DNA from 3 places in the Gordonia sp. McavH-238-E genome. Region 2 is predicted to be linked to each of the others. Evidence: riboswitches for the same ligand, from Rfam matches in the RefSeq annotation. Region 2 holds a riboswitch; each other region holds the start of a gene.
What was found. Region 2 has a riboswitch for cobalamin ahead of MHN80_RS06670 (CbtB-domain containing protein). Riboswitches for the same ligand answer to the same signal wherever they lie in the genome.
Positions count from the first base shown of each region.

Region 1: linked by a shared signal. The riboswitch ahead of MHN80_RS04775 (FecCD family ABC transporter permease) and the one ahead of MHN80_RS06670 (CbtB-domain containing protein) in region 2 are both predicted to bind cobalamin.
Region 3: linked by a shared signal. The riboswitch ahead of MHN80_RS17465 (ABC transporter substrate-binding protein) and the one ahead of MHN80_RS06670 (CbtB-domain containing protein) in region 2 are both predicted to bind cobalamin.

Region 1 is NZ_JAKRFE010000003.1:98,929-101,122, reverse strand. Features, by position in the region: gene MHN80_RS04780 (ABC transporter ATP-binding protein) at 1-310, opposite strand, end outside; partial or broken gene MHN80_RS04775 (FecCD family ABC transporter permease) at 307-1,355, opposite strand; cobalamin riboswitch at 1,432-1,614, opposite strand; gene MHN80_RS04770 (L-lactate dehydrogenase) at 1,731-2,194, shown strand, end outside.
Region 2 is NZ_JAKRFE010000004.1:68,217-70,410, reverse strand. Features, by position in the region: gene MHN80_RS06675 (ATP-dependent helicase) at 1-1,007, opposite strand, end outside; cobalamin riboswitch at 1,069-1,205, shown strand; gene MHN80_RS06670 (CbtB-domain containing protein) at 1,281-1,517, shown strand; gene MHN80_RS06665 (CbtA family protein) at 1,559-2,194, shown strand, end outside.
Region 3 is NZ_JAKRFE010000011.1:3,052-5,245, reverse strand. Features, by position in the region: gene MHN80_RS17465 (ABC transporter substrate-binding protein) at 1-989, opposite strand, end outside; cobalamin riboswitch at 1,000-1,136, opposite strand; gene MHN80_RS17460 (TetR/AcrR family transcriptional regulator) at 1,199-1,780, shown strand; gene MHN80_RS17455 (NAD(P)/FAD-dependent oxidoreductase) at 1,773-2,194, shown strand, end outside.

The DNA.
Region 1 (2,194 bases), on a different contig from region 2:
CGGCGACGGTCAGTTCGGCCGAGGGCTGTTCCTCCTGGCCCACCACCGCTATCGAGCGGGCCCGCTGCCGCGACGGGAGTCGATGCAGGTCCTCGCCACCCACGTCGATGGTGCCGGCGACGGGACGTTCGAGCCCACACAGCGTGCGCAACAGGGTGGTCTTGCCGGAACCGTTGGGGCCGACGATGGCCAGTCGGGTGCCCGCCGGGACGTCGAGATCGACATCGCGCAGGACGACGCGGCCGCCCCGTCGACACGCGAGTGCGTTCGCGCGCAACGCCATCGAGCGGATCGGTGGTGGATTGGTCATGAGCCGCCGCCGAACACATACTGGTGTCGACCCATGAGGAACAGGAAGATCGGCGCGCCGATCAACCCGGTGACGATGCCCAGAGGCATCTCCCGAGGCGCGGCCGCGACCCGCGAGATGACGTCGACCCACACCAGGAACAGTGCGCCGCCGCATACCGCCACCGGCAGCATCGCGCGGTGGGTGGCGCCGACGAGCAGCCGGGCGGCGTGCGGGACGATCAGACCGACGAAGCCGATCCCACCCGCCACCGCGACGAGCACGCCCACCAGGACGCCCTGGATCCCGAAGAGCGCGTTGCGCATCGCGCGTACCGGTACACCCAGCGACGTCGCGGTGTCGGTGCCGGCAGCGTAGGCGTCGAGCCAGGAGTGGATCGCGAGCATCGCCACGATGGTGACCAGCACGACCACCCCGGCGATCTGCACCTTCGCCCAGGTGGCGCCGGCGACGCTGCCGAGCATCCAGAACATCACGTTGTCGGCGGCGTGGGGATCCGCGGCGGTGAACACGAGCAGCGACGACAACGCCATGAACGCCGAGGACAACACGACGCCGGACAGGATGAGTCGCAGCGCGGTCAACCCGCCCTGGGCGCGGGCGACGAGGTACACCGTGACGGTCGCCGCGAGCGCGCCGAGGAGCGCGCCGCCGGAGAGTGCCCACACCCCGAGGCCGGCCAGCACGCCGAGGGTCATGACGGCGGTGGCCCCGACCGCCGCGCCGGCGGACACGCCGAGCAGGTACGGCTCGGCGAGGGGGTTGCGGACCAGGGCCTGCATGAGAGCGCCGGCAGTGCGAGCCCGGCGCCGACGAGCGCGGCCAGGACGGACCGCGGCAGCCGGAGATCCCAGATGATCACCGCGTGCGCGGAATCGGTCTCGGCGCCGGTCAGGCGTCCGGCGACGGTGTGCCAGACGTCGCCGACGGGGATGGTCTCGGCGCCGAACGCGGTGGCCAGGGCGATGCTGAGGAGCGTGAGGACGAGCAGAACTGCGGCTAGCGGCGTCGACGGGAGTCGCCGTACCGGCGGGGCGGTGGCGATCTCGGTCGTGCCGTCGATACGACGGGACACGGACTGTACTGCCTTACGGTCTGGGTATCTGTGCGCGAGATACACGGTGGACTCGAGCGAGAGCGGCCGGTATTCGGACTCGGGTTCGTCCGGAGCCGGCGCCTTCCCGGGTCGCCCCAGTGGCTGTGTGCCGGTTCCGTCCCCCATACCGCTGCGCGCCAGTCCCGGATTCGCACCGGGTTCCCTGACACCCACGTGTGCGGGTGTGACCGTTCTCGCCGCTCACGCTATCAACACCGTCCAGCGGATCGGTGGGCGGTCGGCGTGCGTCCCCGGACAGCGGCCGTGCGAGGACCTACGCTGGATGCCGACGATCGATGAACCCGACGCGGAAACGGTGAACCGATGGACGTACGAGACACGAAGCTGGCCATCATCGGGGCGGGTGCGGTGGGCACCGCGATCGCCTACTCCTCGCTCATCCGGGGTGTTGCACGGACCATCGCGCTCCTCGACATCAACGCCGCGAAGGTGACCGCCGAGGTGCTCGACATGTCCCACGGCCTCGAGTTCGTCCCTCGTGCCGACATCATCGGCTCCGACGACGTGTCGGTGTGCGCGGACGCCGACGTCGTCGTCTTCACCGCCGGTGCGAAGCAGAAGCCGGGTCAGTCCCGTCTCGAATTGGCCGAGGCCACAATCGGTCTGACGCGCGCCATCCTCCCGGGGGTGCTCGAGGTGGCCCCGAATGCGATCTACGTGATGGTCACCAATCCGGTCGACGTCGTCACCTACGCCGCCCAGCAGATCAGCGGATTGTCGCCCAGCCGGATCTTCGGCTCGGGCACCGTGCTCGACTCGTCCCGGCT
Region 2 (2,194 bases):
CTGCCCATGACGAACGCGGGGGCGCCGCCGGCGACCGACGGATTGCCGGTCGGTTCGGCCGGCTGCCCGTGGCGTTCGGCGTGGATCTCGTTGAGCCGGGCGGTGAGTTTCTCGGCGAGGCGCCGGGAGTTGGCGAACACGATCGTCGCCCGGTTGGCCTCGATCTGGTCGACGATCGAGGCCTCGACGTACGGCCACAGCGACCCGGCGGTCGGGGAGAACGCGTCGTCGAGTGCGGCGGGGTCGGCATCGGACACCGGGGGTGGGATGTTGGCCATGTCCTCGACCGGAACATCGACGCGGAGGTCGAACGTCTTGTCGGCCTTGGGCTTGACCACCTGACACGGCGCGGCGCCGGACAGGAACCCCGCCACCACCTCCGGCGGCCGGACGGTCGCCGACAACCCGATCCGCTGCGCGGGCTTCTCGAGCAGCTCGTCGAGTCGTTCGAGGGTCAGCGCGAGGTGCGTACCGCGCTTGGTGGCGGCGACCGCGTGCACCTCGTCGACGATGACGGCCTGGACGCCGGTGAGGCTCTCTCGCGCGGCCGACGTGAGCATCAGATACAGCGACTCCGGCGTCGTGATCAGGATGTCGGGCGGTGTCTTGACCAGTGCGCGGCGGTCCGCGGCGGAGGTGTCACCGGACCGGACGCCGACGGTGATGTTCGGTTCGGGCAGGTTGAGCTCCTGAGCCGCCCGCGTGATGCCGGTCAGCGGGGCCCGCAGGTTGCGTTCGACGTCGACGGCCAATGCCTTGAGCGGCGAGATGTAGAGGACCTTGGTGCCGGCGGGCCGCGAGTCCGGGTCGGCGGCGAGGCGGTCGAGGGCCCACAGGAACGCGGCGAGGGTCTTGCCCGATCCGGTGGGGGCGATGACCAAGGTGTGCGAGCCGTCGGCGATCGACGTCCACGCACCCTTCTGCGCGGCGGTGGGAGCGGTGAAGGCGCCGGAGAACCACCGTCGGGTGGGGGCGGTGAAGCGGTCGAGCACCGAAGCGCGGGGCATCTCTCCACTATGTCTCACGCGTACGACAGAGCGCGGTATAGAGTCATCCCACGCCTGTGCGGGGAATCCGGTGAGAGTCCGGAACGGTCGCGCCACTGTGAACGCTGCCCATATCGACACCGTAGATATGTCGACGCGGTCGACGTGTCGACATATCGACGCGGTCGATGGTGACGGGGTGACGTGAGTCAGGATGCCGTGCCGGCGCGTAGCAGTCCTCCGGACTGCTACACCACGACATCTCCGACGCGAGATCGGCGAAAGGACCCCACCATGACAGCTCCCCGCACTGTTGCAGCCGTACAGGCCGCCCCGGCCCGTGCCCTGCCCGTACCGAACCTGTCGGTCGCGAGTGCAGCCCTCTGGCTCAGCCTGACCGTGCTCCTGGCGGGTCTCGCCTACTACTTCCTCGGGTACGACCAGGGCGTCGTGTCCGTCTTCGGCTCCGACACCCACGTCCACGAGTTCGTGCACGACGCACGCCACTTCCTCGGCTTCCCCTGCCACTGAGCCGGCCTGACCGGCCGTATCCCACAGGAAGCCAAGTACATATGGAGAAGAAATTCATCGGCGCCGGCCTGCTCGCAGGTCTGATCGCCGGAATCGTCTCGTTCGTGTTCGCCCGGTTCTACCTCGAACCGGTCGTCGCCAAGGCCATCGACTACGAAGGCGCCCGTTCGGAGGCCGAGGAGGCACTGGCCCACGCCGCCGAACCGGGTGGCCACACGCACGGTGAGGGCGGCGAGCTGTTCACGCGGGCCATGCAGGAGAACCTCGGCGCCGGTGTCGGCAACGTCGTGTTCGCGGTGTGCATGGGTGCGTTCTTCGCGGTGGCGTTCACGGTGCTCTGGAGTCATCTCGGCAGTCGCCATCCGGCGACCGACCCGCGCGCGGTCGCGGGTGTGCTCGGCGCGATCGGTTTCGTCGCCGTGTTCGCCGTTCCGTTCTTCGCCTACCCGGCGAATCCGCCCGCCGTCGGCGACGACGACACCATCGGCGAGAGGACCGGAGCCTTCCTCACCATCAGTGTGGCGTCGGTGATCCTGGCCATCGCGGCCGTGGTCCTGGCGTTGTGGCTGCGTCCGCGGATCGGCGGATTCGTCTCGGCCGTCGCCGCTGTCGCGGCCTACCTGGCCGGCATCGCGATCGTGCTCGCGTTCCTGCCGTCCTTCAGCGAGGTCCCCGAG
Region 3 (2,194 bases), on a different contig from region 2:
ATCGCCTGCCGGTCCACCGACAGCTTGAGGGCCTCGCGTACTCGCGGATCGTCGAACGGCGCGAGGTCGGTACGCATCGTGAACGAGCTCATCGTGCCCACCGGCGGCGTCACGAGGTAGACGTCGGACTGCGATCGCAGGATGTTGCCCTGCGCCGGCGAGAGTTCGTAGACGACGTCGGCCTCCTGCGAGCCGAATGCGTTGAATCTGGCGTCGGCTTCGGCGACCTGGAGGATCTCCAGCCCGTCGAGGTGCGGCCGCTGATCCCAATGGTTCTCGTTGCGGGTCAACACCGACCGGTCGCCCGGCGACCACGACTCCAGAACGAACGGGCCGGTCCCCACGGGAAGCGACGACGGCGTGAACTCCGACGTACCGTCCTTGATCACGTAGACGTACCAACCGGCCAGCACCGAACCGAAGTCGGCGACGGGTTCTCTCATCGACACCACGACGGCGTGATCGCCGTCGGGCCTGGTGCGGGACAGGTCGATGATGTCGAGGTCACCGGCCGACGGCTTCTCCTCGTCGAGCATGCGCTCGAGACTCCACATGACATCGCGAGACGTGAACGGCGAACCGTCACTGAACTCGACGCCCCGGCGCAGCGCCATCCGCCACTGCGAGCCGTCGGCGTTGGGCTCCAGGGACTCGGCGAGCCGATAGTCGAGGGTGAGGTCGTTGTTGTAGTCGACGAGGTGATCCCACACCGCCTTGGACAGTGCGCCACCCGCCGAGTGGCCGACGACGTGCGGGTCGAGGACATCGGCGGTCGCCGAGGTGCCCGCGAAGACGACGCGCAACGTGCCGCCGGGGACCGGGGTACCGCCGCTCGGCGCGCCTGCCGGGCTCGGCCGGTCGGCACAACCGGAGAGCAGGCCCACCGCGCCGAGACCGGCGAGGCCGGCGATCCCACCGGCTCCGCGTAGCAGCCGGCGCCGGGTGAATTCGGGAGCTGCGTGCGCAGCTGTCGATCTTGAATTTTTCATGTCCATCCTCGTGGGTCGCGAAGACGCAAGCGATCTGGCTTCCCGATCGAGGTCGGGTCACAGTTGCGGGACAGCCCCGGATTCGCACCGGGTTCCCTTGCGTCCCGGTCATCGTACGGAGTGGACAATCACGACATCGCATGCGGCGTGCGGTGGATGATCCCCGGAACTTACAAGCAGTCCGGACTGTTTGTGCTATCGTCGTCGATGTGACCGAGCCCACCCGAGCCCCGCGCCGACGCACGCAGGCCGAACGCACCGCGACCACGCGTGCGCTCATCCTCGACGCGACCGTCGACGCCCTGGTCGACGTCGGCTACGCCGCCACCACGACGCAGGAGGTCAACCGCCGGGCAGGTATCTCCCGCGGCGCTCTACTGCATCACTTCCCCACCCGGGAATCACTGGTGGTCGCCGCGGTCGGACACCTGGTCGAGCGTCGGCTGGCGGAGATCCTGTCGCGGCCCCGGACGGGTGACGAGGGACTCGAGATACTCATCGAGGCGTTCAGCGGCCCGCTGTTCGACGCCGCTCTCGAGCTGTGGGTCGCCGCCCGCTGCGACGTCGGATTGCGAACCGCGATCATCCCGCTCGAACAGCAGGTGTCCGACGCACTCGCCGTCGGTTGTGCCGAGTTGTTCGGCGACCGGTACACCGCCGCGGAGCTCGAACTCTCCATCGAACTCGCACGCGGACTGGCGGTGTCGCGCATCCTGCGCTCACCCGACGCCGACCGCGCGCTGCTCGACCACCTCCTGCCCGTATGGAAGGAACTCCTGACCCATGACTGAACCCAGTCCGACTCTCCCGCAGCAGAACACGCTGCCCCGGCGCGTGGACGTCCTCGTCGTCGGCGTCGGGTTCGGCGGTCTCGCCGCCCTGCATCGTCTTCGCACGGATCATCCGCAGCTGCAGACGCTGGCCATCGAACGTGGCGACGGCGCGGGTGGGGTCTGGCGCGAGAACGACTACCCGGGCGCGGCCTGCGACGTCCCGACGTCGCTGTACTCCCTGTCCTTCGCCCCCAACCCGGACTGGTCCAACACCTACGGTCGCCGCCACGAGATCCACCAGTATCTGCGTTCGGTCGCAGCCGATTTCGCCGACCAGATCCGTTACAACTGCGCACTCACCTCGGCTCACTGGGACGGCGCGGCGCAGGAATGGGTCGTGGTCACGACGGATGGCGAGATCCGCTGCCGCTA